Regions from separate parts of the Peribacillus sp. 05N428 genome, predicted to be linked through region 2. Evidence: riboswitches for the same ligand, from Rfam matches in the RefSeq annotation. Region 2 holds a riboswitch; the other holds the start of a gene.
What was found. Region 2 has a riboswitch for cyclic di-GMP ahead of sinI (DNA-binding anti-repressor SinI). Riboswitches for the same ligand answer to the same signal wherever they lie in the genome.
Positions count from the first base shown of each region.

Region 1: it holds a riboswitch for cyclic di-GMP, as region 2 does, so the genes downstream of both, AC1DIV_RS16370 (anti-repressor SinI family protein) here and sinI (DNA-binding anti-repressor SinI) in region 2, are expected to answer to the same signal.

Region 1 covers NZ_JBFTMS010000017.1:9,439-16,594, forward strand. The annotation lists gene tagU (polyisoprenyl-teichoic acid--peptidoglycan teichoic acid transferase TagU) at 664-1,593, shown strand; gene AC1DIV_RS16355 (hypothetical protein) at 2,252-2,518, opposite strand; gene AC1DIV_RS16360 (YwzD family small protein) at 2,721-2,852, opposite strand; gene AC1DIV_RS16365 (hypothetical protein) at 3,098-3,235, opposite strand; gene AC1DIV_RS16370 (anti-repressor SinI family protein) at 3,688-3,792, opposite strand; cyclic di-GMP riboswitch class I at 3,811-3,894, opposite strand; gene AC1DIV_RS16375 (acyltransferase family protein) at 4,894-6,069, shown strand; gene AC1DIV_RS16380 (YveK family protein) at 6,144-6,887, shown strand; gene AC1DIV_RS16385 (CpsD/CapB family tyrosine-protein kinase) at 6,877-7,156, shown strand, end outside.
Region 2 covers NZ_JBFTMS010000002.1:309,301-316,456, reverse strand. The annotation lists gene secA (preprotein translocase subunit SecA) at 1-2,204, opposite strand, end outside; gene AC1DIV_RS03175 (helix-turn-helix domain-containing protein) at 2,624-2,947, shown strand; gene sinI (DNA-binding anti-repressor SinI) at 3,087-3,227, opposite strand; cyclic di-GMP riboswitch class I at 3,258-3,343, opposite strand; gene hpf (ribosome hibernation-promoting factor, HPF/YfiA family) at 3,991-4,548, opposite strand; gene fliT (flagellar protein FliT) at 4,801-5,145, opposite strand; gene fliS (flagellar export chaperone FliS) at 5,145-5,546, opposite strand; gene AC1DIV_RS03150 (flagellar hook-associated protein 2) at 5,570-7,081, opposite strand; gene flaG (flagellar protein FlaG) at 7,096-7,156, opposite strand, start outside.

The sequences.
Region 1 (7,156 bases), on a different contig from region 2:
CGTATTGCATATATATGCGCCTTCTTTCATGGAGGGACTTTGCTTATCACCCATTTTGAAGTAAAACTTCATACACCTGGATATATTTGGTTAATCCATTCCACCTGATCAAATTCATTAGAGTCATAGTTTTTCTCCTTCCAAACAAAAAAAGAACCTCGGACTCTTTTCCGAAGCTACTTTATTTTTCCTTCATATTAGCTATGATGTCCCTTTAGCCAACCGATCACTGATTTCCCACTAGATTATCGTAGACCCTCGACATTTTCCTTAGTGATGATCTCGCCATCCTTAATCCGTATGAATTATCCATTGGCCCCTAACACCCCATAAATCTTCCCCGCTTCAAACATCAAGTCCAGTAAAGCTGGCTGTAAAATCATGATTACCCAAGTGCAATATAAAAAAGATATGCAACTCTAATTATCTGGAATCTAAAAAAGAAATAAACAATAGGCCAAATTGCACAACTACTAACCAAAGAAGTGTAGATTTTCCGATCAGCCACACCTTTAGCATTAAACCTTTAAATGAAGAATTGTTCTAGTTGAGTTACACCAAAATATGCCAAAGGTATTATAAAATAGCAAAATATACTATTCTTTTACTGTGAAATTAAATATAATAGATGAAGTGGTTACAAAAAGAGGAAGGAAGTAAACTATGAGACATGAAAAAAAGAAGAAAAAGAAACGGACATGGCTGAAGGTAGTTGGGATAATTGTCCTACTTTTTATACTAGCCGGGGGAGCCTTTGCCTACTCCGTATGGAATTCACTGACTAAAACCGTTGACACGATGCATACACCAATAGACCGTACCACCGATAAACGAACGAAAGACCTTGCACTGTCAGATCAAGAGCCATTCTCGATGCTCATGCTTGGTGTCGATGAACGTGACGGTGACAAGGGCCGTTCAGATACTATGATCGTCTTGACAGTCAATCCACAAAAGAAATCGGTCAAGATGCTAAGCATTCCGCGTGATACACGGACCGAGATCGTCGGTCATGGGACACAGGATAAAATCAACCATGCATTTGCCTTCGGCGGCGCGAAAATGTCCATGGATACCGTTGAAAACTTTCTTGATATCCCAATCGACTATTATATGAAAATCAATATGGAAGGCTTTAAGGATATCGTTGACGCAGTCGGCGGCGTGACCGTTCAAAACGATTTGGACTTCACATCCGATGGCATTCATTTTGCAAAAGGTACGCATACCCTTACCGGGAAAGAAGCACTTGCCTATTCAAGAATGAGACATGATGATCCTAGTGGTGATTTCGGCCGTCAATCCAGACAACGTGCCATCATCGAAGCAGTCATCAAAGAAGGTGCAAGCCTATCCTCCCTGACGAAATACGATGAAGTCTTCGATGCACTCGGTAATAATATCCAGACGAATTTGACGTTTAATGACATGATGGACATCCAAAAGAACTACAGGGATGCAAGTAAAAGCATTACCCAATCGTCCATAAATGGAAACGGAACGAAAATCGACGGAATCTACTATTATATCGTGTCGGATGAAGAAAAAGAAAAGGTTCAATCCGAATTAAAAGAACAATTATCCATCAAATAAGAAAAAATGAAAGAGCTGTCCGGACCCGCATCCTGACAGCTTTTTCATTTTCCACGTCCAATATTCTGACAAAAAACGAACACCAAATGTAGAGATTTGTTGGAATTTTTGTTGTTTATTAGGCATGAAAAGACGGTATAATCTAATATGAGCTGACAATTCCATCTTCCCCTTGCCCCTTTCATCACTTGACACTATTATTCTTTGGACCCGGAATTCCATCAACCATCATTCATCAACTATAATAAATGATCCTAAACAAAAGGAGTGGATTTAAATGAAAATCAAAGCAGGCAGCTGGGCTATGCTAAGCAAACAGGACAAAATGTTTATTCTGAAAGCCATCAGTGACCGTTCAAGAATGAAATATGTTTCATGAGAAGTAGATCTTTTCGCAAATACATGAGAGCAGCGCCTCTCCCTTTTCAATAAAACGAACTTGAGCCTGAAAAAGGAGAGGAACCTATTCAAACTGGTAACCCATACAAACACCATTCGCCTTTTTCCTTTACGACATAGCAATTTTGTTCCAAAATAAACACCCTATAGCGAGATTTGAAGACCTGTGTAGCTCTGGTATTTCATAGGCCGATTTATGCTGCCTCCCAACCTAATCCAGACACTAGTTTTTCACTTTCTTATATATCGACCTACATTATCATACTGAAATATCTGCACAGCCATATGGTAAAAATACATGCTCCCGATATTGCACATAATCTGCCCGATTCGGAAACCGCTGCTTCATTTCAGAACTTGACAATTCCCAGGACTTCCCGAACTCCGCTTCACTTTCATACTCATAGAAATCTTCAACCACGCTTTTTGATCCGCTGGGAAAAAGAAAAATGATACAGGCTCCTACAGCTAAAACCACGAGAATAGCCGTCCATACTCCTATTGGAATCTTACTGAGTCTCCTCACCCTCATCACCCTCACAGGTTATCATTCATTTATATATATATATGGGAAAACGATAAAAAAGAAGCATGTTGTTAGACATGCTTCTTAAGTATATGTATCAAAAAGGATTTCTTAGATTCATTGACGCCTCCTCCACCGATAAAAGAAAAGAAGATGACCATCGCCCATGAAACGAGCAAAATGTTGAATATGTTTCTACGGATCATATACTATCAGGTTGTTCAATGATCCCGCTTAATTTCTCCTTAATCTCTTCCACAAGTTCATTTACAGTAACATCTTGTCCAGACTCACCCTTGGCAAAAGTGTCTTTTAAAATATCAAAAAAATCCATGCGAAATTTCCACTCCAATATATAATTGAGCCACCATTTTATACTGTTTTCCTAATCTTTTTATCAAAAAAAGGAATATAGCTCCTTTATTTGATAATTACATATAATAGTATGGATTGACAAGCGGAAACTAGTTTACTAACAGAAAAATGACTGAATATTAACATTTCCTTAATATTTAGTACCTAGTCAATATATAAATCAAAAAAAAAAGGCTGATTCCTCAGCCCCTTCGACACCCCATATTATACTTGTCCCATAAAATAAGTCATTAATGAAATCAAAACTAACGTAATGGTAATATAAGTCCCAATAAAAATTTTCTTGCTTCTCTGTTTCTTTTCATAAACTTCCTCGAACGTAATGAATTTGTTTTTTGTCATCAAATAATCTCCTTTTACTTTGATGGCAGCTATCTGACATCGCCTTTTGCGAAGTCCCTTTGCTTGAAACCTATAGTATAGTATCGGCACATAACCAAAGACTTTTAGGTATTATTAACTATTTTTTATAGGCTATATTTCTTAAATCCTGCGTAGGTATTATTTTTTAATAATTTAAATCTTAAGCACTTAATTTATAAAATTCATGATTATCTTTATCCAACCGCAAAATGCCAACCATAACGGTACACTAAATACAGTCCCCCACATTAATCCCTTCAAAAAGGCAATAGGTACATCCATAATAAAAATCCCCCTCAATAAGGTTGCATTTTTATTATCATCGCCATGTTCTTTATTCTGGATACCTTTTAAGTTAATGAAAACAAAAAAGAAGACTGTATAACAGCCTTCCCTAACGTAATTTTTATCCCTGATTTGCTTTTTTCAGTTCATTTTCCCTTGATGAACTCCCGCACATCTTCAATAGATAATCCTAGATTTTTAGCCTCTAACATTAAATAAACCCATTCTTCCCATTCATTGTTAGCTTCCATGATAAACCCCACCCAGCTTGTGGTAACACAGCCGTCTTAGCATGTAGCCTTAGACCTGTAATTTTGCGTCCCTACTTTTCAATAGGTTTGCCTTTCTCAAGAATATTTCACATTATGATCTTCCTATTTTGGTTCATGGAGTTAATTTTTTCATTCTTTCTTTTTAAGAAATCGTAATAGCCCATGAATTTTTTCACTAAGTATTAAATACTATATTCATGTTAATTATACTTAAAATCCTGTCCATTAATTAAAATACTTTTCGTTAATTTCCGCCATCATTCTACAATATTCTTCAAATAACAACTAGATATATGGGGATTTTTATCAATCACAACAAGCTGAATTAAAACAAAGCATTACGTTAACTTTCTTCGACGTTTATTAAAAACTTTCATAAAAATACTTCCTTCTTCTGTTTTAAAAAACTTAACTCCAACTAATTTTAAAGGTGTCCATATTTCTCTCATTTGGTATAAAGGCATTAAAGATCATCCTTTCTTCTATAAATTATTAATTGAGCTTTTTCTTTTAAAAATGACAGGTATATATTAAATAGTAACATCTATTATTTTACATTTTTTGTTACTTTACTTTATATTCTTTGATAGAATTAACAGGTTATAATTTAACATAACAAACAAAGTGTTCTTTATAACGAATAGTTAAATTGAAATTACCATCTTTACATTATTATGTCAATTGGTTTCTTTGTTTATTCTATTTGCATATTTAGTAGTTTATTTCCCTCTTACAGGAATAATAAACATCACCTGTATGTCTAATCCACAACTTGCTAACTAATCCCCAAACTTCCATATCTTACATTAAATTTATGGTAGTGGGAACAGGATTTATCCATTGGCCAAAGTCTTGAAATTATTAAGGCATTTGTGTTCCGACTTTCAACTATGCTCCTTTTTATTAATTGACAAAAGTTTTTATTCGCCCATTAAACATTTCATAATTGAGCCTAAAAATTAGGATATGATGGTTAATTTTGTATTTTTCTGTCTTTTATTGTCTGTTTTAAAGAACTAACTATACTTTATTAAGAACAAGTGCTATATTATAAAAAAAACGGTTCATATGGAGGAGGATATGACTAGATATGAGGAATTCGACTCATTAAGGGGTTTAGCCGCTCTCATTGTGTTAATTGGGCATTATTTGATGGTATACCCTTCATATGCTAATTATCAGTATGGTTCAAGCAGCTCCTACATAATTTATTTATTCAAGGAAACTCCTCTACGCCTTTTTTTCAGCAGTGGAAATGAGTCTGTCATTCTATTCTTTGTATTGAGTGGTTTTGTTTTGTATTTATCAGTTAATAGTGCTAAATTCCACTATTCTACATACTTAATAAAACGAGTGTTTCGAATTTATTTACCATATTTAGTAGCAATAAGCATGGCTATATTGGCTAAAATGCTTTTAAGCCAAATTGATTTGCCCTTTATCACAGACTGGTTTAATAAATCTTGGACAGGCCCAGATACTCCTTCCTTATTAATAGAACATCTTTTGTTTATAGGGCAATACAATACAGACGCCTATAACAATGTTATATGGTCTCTTGTACACGAAATGAGAATTTCAATTATATTTCCTTTACTGATTTTTTTATTTATACGAAAAAAGCTTAAAGACTCTTTATTATGGCTTTTTGTTTTAATTTTTTCGTCGACTATTTTTTTGTTTTTGTTTGGTTCTGGTGGCGATATAACCAGCATTCTTCTAAGTTTCCACTACAGTACCCTTTTTTTGATGGGAGCAATAATAGCGAAATATCGACACGAACTTTTTTCCTATTCCTTGAAAAAGAAAAAACCTGTAAAAATTGCATTGTTGTTGGGGGCAATTACCTGTTTTATGTACGAAGGCATCATTGGCGAAGTGGATTTTTTAAACAATTATATTTTTAGGGATTATGTTGTCTCGTGCGGTGTTTGCATTTTTATTTTCATGAGCGTGTCTTCCCAGAAAATTTCAAAGATTTTGAGGTCTAGAATGCTAACTCTTCTTGGGAAAATTTCATATAGCTTGTATTTGTACCATCTTATATCCTTATTCTCATTGATGTACCTTTTCTATAACAAGCTGCCTACCGTTTTAATATTGATCTTTTCCTTTTTCTTTTCTTTTTTACTGTCTACAGCTTCCTATTTACTTGTGGAAAAACCATGCATGAGGCTCGGAACGTATTTCACAAGAAACAAACAAGAAAAAGGAATATCCAAAGATCACTTAGCTTTAAAACGCAAAATAGGATAATTACTTACTATTCTATAAAAATTCTTTGCAAGTTGTGAACATATTCTACTATCTCTAAAAAAGTGGTGAAATCGATGAATGAAAAAGTAAAAATTAAAGATTTTATACGAATCTTAAAAAAGCGAATATTTATCATTATTCTATCTACCCTTTGTATTACTGGTTTTATTATTTTTTCGTCCATGTACCTTATGAAGCCAACCTATCAGTATTCCACTCAAGTTCTGGCAGGATCATTAAGCATGGATGAAAAGGAAGCCTCGATAAACAAGGTTCAAGAGAACAGACAGCTTGCCCTTTCGTATATGGACATCATTAAAAGTCCGCAGATCATGTTAGGAGTTAAAGAGGAATTGAATCTTAAGACTTCTAGCTATGACTTACTAAAGCAAGTTTCCATTACTAATCGAGATAATTCACAAATCATCACGATTACCGTCAAGGATTCAAATCCTGAATCCGCTAAGGACATCGCCCAAACTGTCGCGAGGCATTCGATATCTAATTTTAAAGACATTACAAACGTTAAACAGATTAGTATTCTAAATGATAATGAAATGGGACAAGCAGAACTGCTTTTCCCAAAGCCGAAATTCATCATAGCCATTTCAATCGTAATAGGCTTTTTTGCTGGAATAGGCTTAGCACTTCTTAGAGAGCACTTTGATGATTCAACCTACTCCGATAGGGAACTTGAACTTCTTGGAATTCCATTATTAGGGAGGCTGGATTTGAATACCAAAAGAATAAACAGAAAACGTAAAACAACATATAAAACCTTACCTTCCACAAAACGGGGTGAATATAGTGAGTATTAAATTCACAAGGAAACAATCCTTTTACCTAAATGAAATCAATAAAGAGCAATTTTATTCGATATGTAACAATATCGAGTCCAACCTTCATAAAGACGATTCAATATTAATGATTACATCTCTTTCACAATCACAGAATATTGCAAATGCATCAGCGTACTTAGCACTTGCCTTTTCTGAGCAGCGTAAACGAGTCCTTGTAGTGGATGCTAATCTGCGCCAGCCTTCGCTGCATCAAGTGTTTAATATCGATAATTCATTCGGTTTGACCA
Region 2 (7,156 bases):
TGGCGCAGTTGCTCCATTGCATCAATATGGTCCATCCACTTACTATCGACTGCACGAAGAACGATTACTTTTTCGAATTCACGCATTTGTTCTTCAGATAGCTCTTCTTCTTTTTGGTCATAGCCTTCTTTCACTTTGGCTAAAATGAACTCAACCAATTCCGATTCGTTTTTCCCTTCCAAATCAGCCACAGTGATTGAACCTTCATTGAATAGGTTACCATTCAGGTAATCGACAAGGCCTTGTAAATTCCAGCCTTCCTCATCGCCCATTGGTGCAAACGCGACAACATTTCGCTGGATGGATGCCGTGATCATCGTTTCGACGATTTCACGTAAGTTTTCACTTTCCATGACATCGAAACGCTGTTTATAGATAATTTCCCGTTGTTGACGGAGAACATCATCATACTGCAGTAATTGCTTACGTGAATCGAAGTTATTGCCTTCGACCCGTTTCTGTGCGGATTCAACGGCCCTTGTCACCATTTTACTTTGAATTGGCTGGGAATCATCCATACCTAGGCGTGCCATCATGTTTTTCATGTTATCCGAACCGAAGCGGCGCATCAATTCATCTTCCATTGATAAATAGAATTGAGTGACCCCTGGATCTCCCTGACGGCCGGACCGGCCACGCAGCTGGTTATCTATACGCCTGCTTTCATGACGTTCCGTGCCGATGACAGCAAGGCCCCCGAGCTCCTTGACACCTTCACCAAGCTTGATATCCGTACCGCGCCCTGCCATGTTCGTAGCGATCGTTACTGAGCCTTGATTACCTGCATTCGCAATGATTTCCGCTTCACGCTCATGGTTCTTGGCATTCAAAACATCGTGAGGGATTCCTTTTTTGGATAAATAGGCAGATATGACCTCAGATGTTTCGATGGCAACCGTTCCGACAAGCACAGGTTGACCCTTTGTATAACGTTCGGCGATGTCTTCCACAACAGCCTTGAATTTCCCATCAGTTGTCGCATATATAAGATCTGCCCTGTCATCCCTGATGATATTCCTGTTTGTCGGGATCGCAATGACATTCATATTATAAATATTGCGGAATTCCTCTTCTTCCGTTTTGGCTGTACCGGTCATACCTGAAAGTTTTTCATACATCCTGAAATAGTTCTGGAATGTAATCGTCGCAAGAGTCATACTTTCATTTTGGATTTCAAGTCCTTCTTTCGCTTCGATCGCCTGGTGAAGACCTTCACTGTAACGGCGGCCTTTCATCAAACGGCCAGTGAATTGGTCAACGATGACTATCTCGCCTTCCTGGACGACATAATCCACATCCAAATGCATGGAAACATGAGCCTTTAAAGCCTGATTGATATGATGATTCAAAGTAACGTGACTAATATCGAATAAATTATCGATATTAAACGCTTTTTCAGCTCGATTCATCCCATCTTCCGTCAGCTGAACACCTTTTGTCTTCTCATCATATGTGTAGTCCGTATCTTTCTTTAAGGTTCTTACAAACGCATTGGCCTGGATATAAAGCTGAGCCGATTTCTGTGCCGAACCGGAAATGATCAATGGCGTTCTCGCCTCATCAATCAAAATCGAATCGACCTCATCGATGACAGCGAAGTGCAGCGGACGCTGTACCATTTGTTCTTTATATAACACCATATTGTCACGAAGATAATCAAAACCTAACTCATTATTCGTACTGTACGTAATGTCAGCATTATACGCTGCCTGCTTTTCTTCTTTAGAATGACTGTTCAAATTCAACCCGACGGTCAAACCGAGGAAATCATACAATACACCCATTTCGGTGGCATCACGGTGTGCCAAGTATTCATTGACAGTAACGACATGTACACCTTTACCGGTAAGCGCGTTTAAATAAACCGGCATCGTGGATGTTAAGGTTTTACCTTCCCCTGTTTTCATCTCGGAGATATTTCCATCATGAAGGGATGCCCCACCCATGATCTGAACACGGTAAGGATATAAGCCGAGAGCACGCTTTGCCCCTTCACGCGCAACCGCAAAAGCCTCTACAAGCAAATCATCAACGGTTTCCCCATTTTGATAACGCTCTTTAAACTCATCCGTTTTGGAACGCAACTGTTCATCCGATAGCGCAGCAGTCTCATCAGCCAGCGCTTCGACCTGATCGGCGATTTTTTCTAAACGTTTGATTTCTCGCTTATTCGGATCAAAAACTTTATTTAATATATTAAGCATTCAATAACGCTCCTCTATTATGGTAATGATCGTTCAATGACAAAATTCATATAAGTAAGAAGAAACACACCTTCTATTATTACTAATGCACGCTTAATTTTACCACTTCTGTCATAGAGGTACAACTTCATGTCACTTCCCTGGTATAGACCTGAATGCAATTCTTGCGAAAAACAATGGATAAATGAGGAGTAAAACTGTTAAAATAGGAGGAAGTATAAAAAATATGTTGCAAACTCCCCACTATTCCATAAGCAAATGTGAATTATCCATAACCTTCCATCACTAGATGCTGTGTCCTCTCTAGAGATAGCATGTCAAGGTAATCCAACCTTACAGGCGTCATGTTTTGAATGATAAGGTGGGCTGCCGAAACTTATTAGCGGAAGATAAATAGAACATGTTTCGAGGTGGTATTGATGATTGGTGAACGTGTAAAAAAACTGCGAGAAGAAAAGAAAATGTCGATGACTGAACTTGCCGATAAAGCGGGTGTTGCAAAGTCTTATTTAAGTTCGCTCGAGCGGAACTTACAAACGAATCCTTCTATTCAATTTCTTGAAAAAATCTCCTCCGTACTTAACATCCCTGTTGATGCCCTGCTTTACGATGCACCAAATAAGGAAACCTTGGACAATGACTGGATGAAAATCGTTGAGGAAGCCATGAATTCGGGTGTCTCAAAACAACAATTCAGGGAATTCATCGAGTTTAATAAATGGAGAAAAGATAAAGAAGAGTAGAGTGGTAGTGCACTAGTTTACTTACATAATCCTGAAGAATACAGTTTGAATAAGCTAGAATCTCAAGGAAGAATAAACCCTATAAACAGCTATGAATCGAACCACTGTTTATAGGGATGTTCTCGAATTTGTTCGGAACCTATTTTCCATCGTTCTCCTCAAATGTTGCCTCAAGGCTTTCCCGTTTAAAAAAAGCAATGATTTCCTCCTTTTTGAAACCCAAGCTTCTTGCTTCAGAAATCAATTTCACCCATTCTTGATCCATTTCCACATTAGCCACCTCTTCTACCTCCTAAAATACTCTTGTATTTCAGGCAGACCAGCCATCATAGTCACAAGGACCTTAGACCTGTGCCTTTGCGCCCTCATTTTTCAAGGAGTTTGCCTTTGTCGTGGTATTTATTACCAAATACATTACCTATAATCATATTATAACGGATACGTACTCCATATATTGCTATTTTATGTCGGTAATCCACATAAATGCAAAAACTTTTATCCGACAAAATATTACAATATTAAGAAAATTCGAAGTTCAGGTAATTTTTCATAGACTAATTCAATTTCGTTTTTTTGTATAATAGTAAATATTACTCTGCTTAAAATTTCGTTGGGGTGTATTGATTCTCTCGATTGTATGTGCATCGTGGGCTTTTTGCGCAGTTAAATCCTCACCGCAGGTCGGGCAAAGCCACTTTCCATATTCCGCACTGCTAAAAGAAGCCCTATGGCATGTATGGCAATTCTTTCGATACAAATAATCCAACCCCCTCTGCACCTTGATCAAATCGTTTTCTATAAATAACTTATTGTTCTTTTTAAAGAACTAACAATTCGAGTATAGTGCAAAAGATAGGGGTATTTGAATAGGTAAAATTAACTATTTATCTTAATAAAGAACAAATAGTGCTCTATTAAGTGAACTTTCGTGTGTTTTAGAGAACAAAAAAAGCAATCATTTTTTACGTTTCAAACGGATTCTATCAACATGCAAAAAAGCACAACCCAGAGGCTGGGCTGTGCTTTTGATCTTAGAATAATAATTAACTAGGTTCAATCAATCCATAGCGTCCATCTTTTCGGCGGTACACTACGTTTGTTGTATTAGTATCCGCATTCGTGTAAACGAAGAAACTGTGACCAAGCATATTCATTTGTAAAATCGCTTCTTCACTGTCCATTGGCTTTAAATCAAAGCGTTTATTGCGGACCACTTCAATATCATTATCGTCTTCGAATTCATCCACCACTTCGTCAGCTTCCGTATTGAAGGCGAATGCATCGGGTGTAGTCGATAGATTGTTTCGGAACTTGCGATTGACCTTCGTTTTATGTTTACGAATTTGGCGTTCAAGCTTATCATTGATCAAGTCAATGGCAGCATACATATCCGCATTTTCCTCTTCAGCCCGAAGAACCAAATTCTGCATGGGAATCGTCACTTCGACCTTTGATGTATTATTGTTCACTTTTAAATTGACTAACACATTTGCATCTGGTGTATTGTTAAAATATCGTTCTAACTTGCCAATTTTCTTTTCGACGTATTCTCGAATTGCTGGAGTTACCTCAATGTTTTCACCGCGTACGTTGTAATTCATAAAGTGAGTCCTCCTTAAATTAAGACTATACAGTTAGATTCTACAATACCCCTCCGGTTCCTTTTAGAAACACATCATGAAATATGTCGAAATAATGAAACAATTGTCGGAAGGTTTGGAAAGGGTTGATGTCTGCCCTAACTTCATTATATCAAATGCTATGATAGAAAGAAAAAATTAAGCCTATTTTATTTACAGAAAATTTAAAAATATTTAACATAAAAACCGTTTGGACTCCAAAAGGTAAGGAAATCAATTTCTTTTATCATAGAACACGCCATCCACTGATAGACTTTCATACGGATTCGTGTATTTATTGGAAGATTTTTTCTTCTTATTTATTTCCTGGATATCTCGCTGTATCTCCTGCTTTTGGAGCTTCAGCAAGTGATCGACCTGTTGGTTGAGCAACAGAACTCCACGTCCCAGCTGCTGCTCTTCAGCAGTAAAAGGAGGTTTGATTTGGGAAAGGAGTCCATCCCGCTGATCAATCAGCTTTGTAACCCTTTCTATTTTAACATCACGCTCTGTAATCGTGCGATCTTCCAGTACGGCAAGTAATTCAGCAGTCAAATCATGAAAGGCTCTAATCACCATTACACTTGACCGCTTTGGGTGAATTGTTTTTTCCGGTTGATCTGGATTACTTCCTTCCACGTATTCCGGAACTCCGTAACAAGTCCTTCCACTTCTTCCAAAGCAGAAACGTCATTTTTCAGATTCGCTTCGATCAGACGCCGGTTCATGAAATCATACAGACTCATCATATCTTTGGATACATCCGCATCCATATTCAGCGTCACCATCAATTCACGGATAATATTTTGCGCCTTGACGATGTTCGTATTCTTCACCTCGATATTTCCTGCTTCAATGGCTTTCCTCCCAAGCATGATGAACTTCAAACAGCCATTATAAAGCATTAATGTAAGCTCTCCCGGTGATGCTGTGTTGACTGAATTTTGCTGATACGATTGATAAGGATTATTTATTGCCATATTGAACTTCCTTTCCGACTACCTTAACTAAAATAAGAAGCTAACGATGCACTTTGGCTATTTGCCTTTTGAATCGCTTTTTCCATCGCCGTGAACTGGCCGTAATAGCGCGATTCCAATTTCGTTAGCTTTGCCTCAAATGTTGAAATCTTCTTATCCAGCCCATCAACCAATTTTCCGATTGTAAAATTGTTATTAACATATCCGGCCTTCCCGGCTTTTTCAGTAATCGCCTTCATGGATGATTCTATATCATCCCTTAACCGGCGTGCGAGTCCTTTGTCGCTCTTTTCCGCACCATTGGCCATGAACATATCATAGATCGCATTCGGATCCTCACTAATGGCTGCCCGGAGCTTGTCCTCATCAATCGTTAATTTACCGCCTTCCAAATAATTCTTGGTGGTGGTGATTCCCAAACTGCTGAGATTGTTTTTTCCAGTGATTCCATCCACCGAAGTGTATAGGGATGACCTCATTGTGGTCAGGAGACTTTTTAAGGTCGAATCGCTTTTTAACGTTCCGCTCTTCGCTTTTTCTGCCCATAGCTTCACTTCATCCTCTGTCATTGCCTTTTTTTGCTCAGAGGTAAGCGGGGTAAAGGAGCGATATTTCGCTTCACCCGTTTTATCTTGAACCTTTTTAATGACTTCATTGTATTTATTCACAAACTGAGTGATCGTGTCCAGGATAGCATCGACATCAGCTGTTGATGAGAATGTGACTGTATCCGTCGTTTTTTGCTTTACCGTTATTTCCGCTCCATTAATCTGAAACGTATTCGAAGGCCGGGAAATTTCCAGTCCATTATAAACAATGGACGCATTTTCCCCTTTTGAGCCGCCAGCCCCTTCATTGTTACTGCTCATTTTTAGCACATTGAAGAAATCTCCAGTACCCCCTAACTCAATTTCAGGCCGATCTTTTGCATCACCGGTATTTTTAGCAGTGATGGAAAATTTCTGGGACGTCTCATCTAAAAATAGAGTCACTCCCGAGTTAGCATTAATTTTATTTATGACACTTTCTAACGTATCGTCCGCATTAAGGGTAAGTGTATACGGTTTTTCCACTGTTGCTCCATCTTTTACTTCCGTATCAAAACCGCCATCCTTATTGATGGCCAGTATCGTAATATCTTTGGGAGTCGTGATACCCAATTCCGATAGTTTCTTTTTGGGGTCGGTAACAGCTGATTTTTCCGTACTTGTCATGGTTGCCGCCTTGGCAAGTCCATTCACTTTTATATTCCCGGAAAAATCACTGGTAGAATTCACATTTTTCACTGATACAGCATCTGGATTCGATACCGTCACCTTCTTTTTAATGAAGGAAGACTGCTTTCCAATACCATCACGAATGAGCGTATCCAATTCTGATAAAGCTGTATTCATCGAACGGTAATCATCCCGCTGCCACTCGGAATACTGCTTTTTCTGTGTCAGTTTATCCAACGGCACCCGTTCTGCCTGCATCATGCTCTTAACTAATTCATCAATGTCCATCCCGCTTGCTAAACCACTGATTCGTACCAAAATTGATCACCCGCTTATATTTTTTCATCCACCATTATGCCGACAAACTCCGTCATTGCCGCATAGAAATCCAAT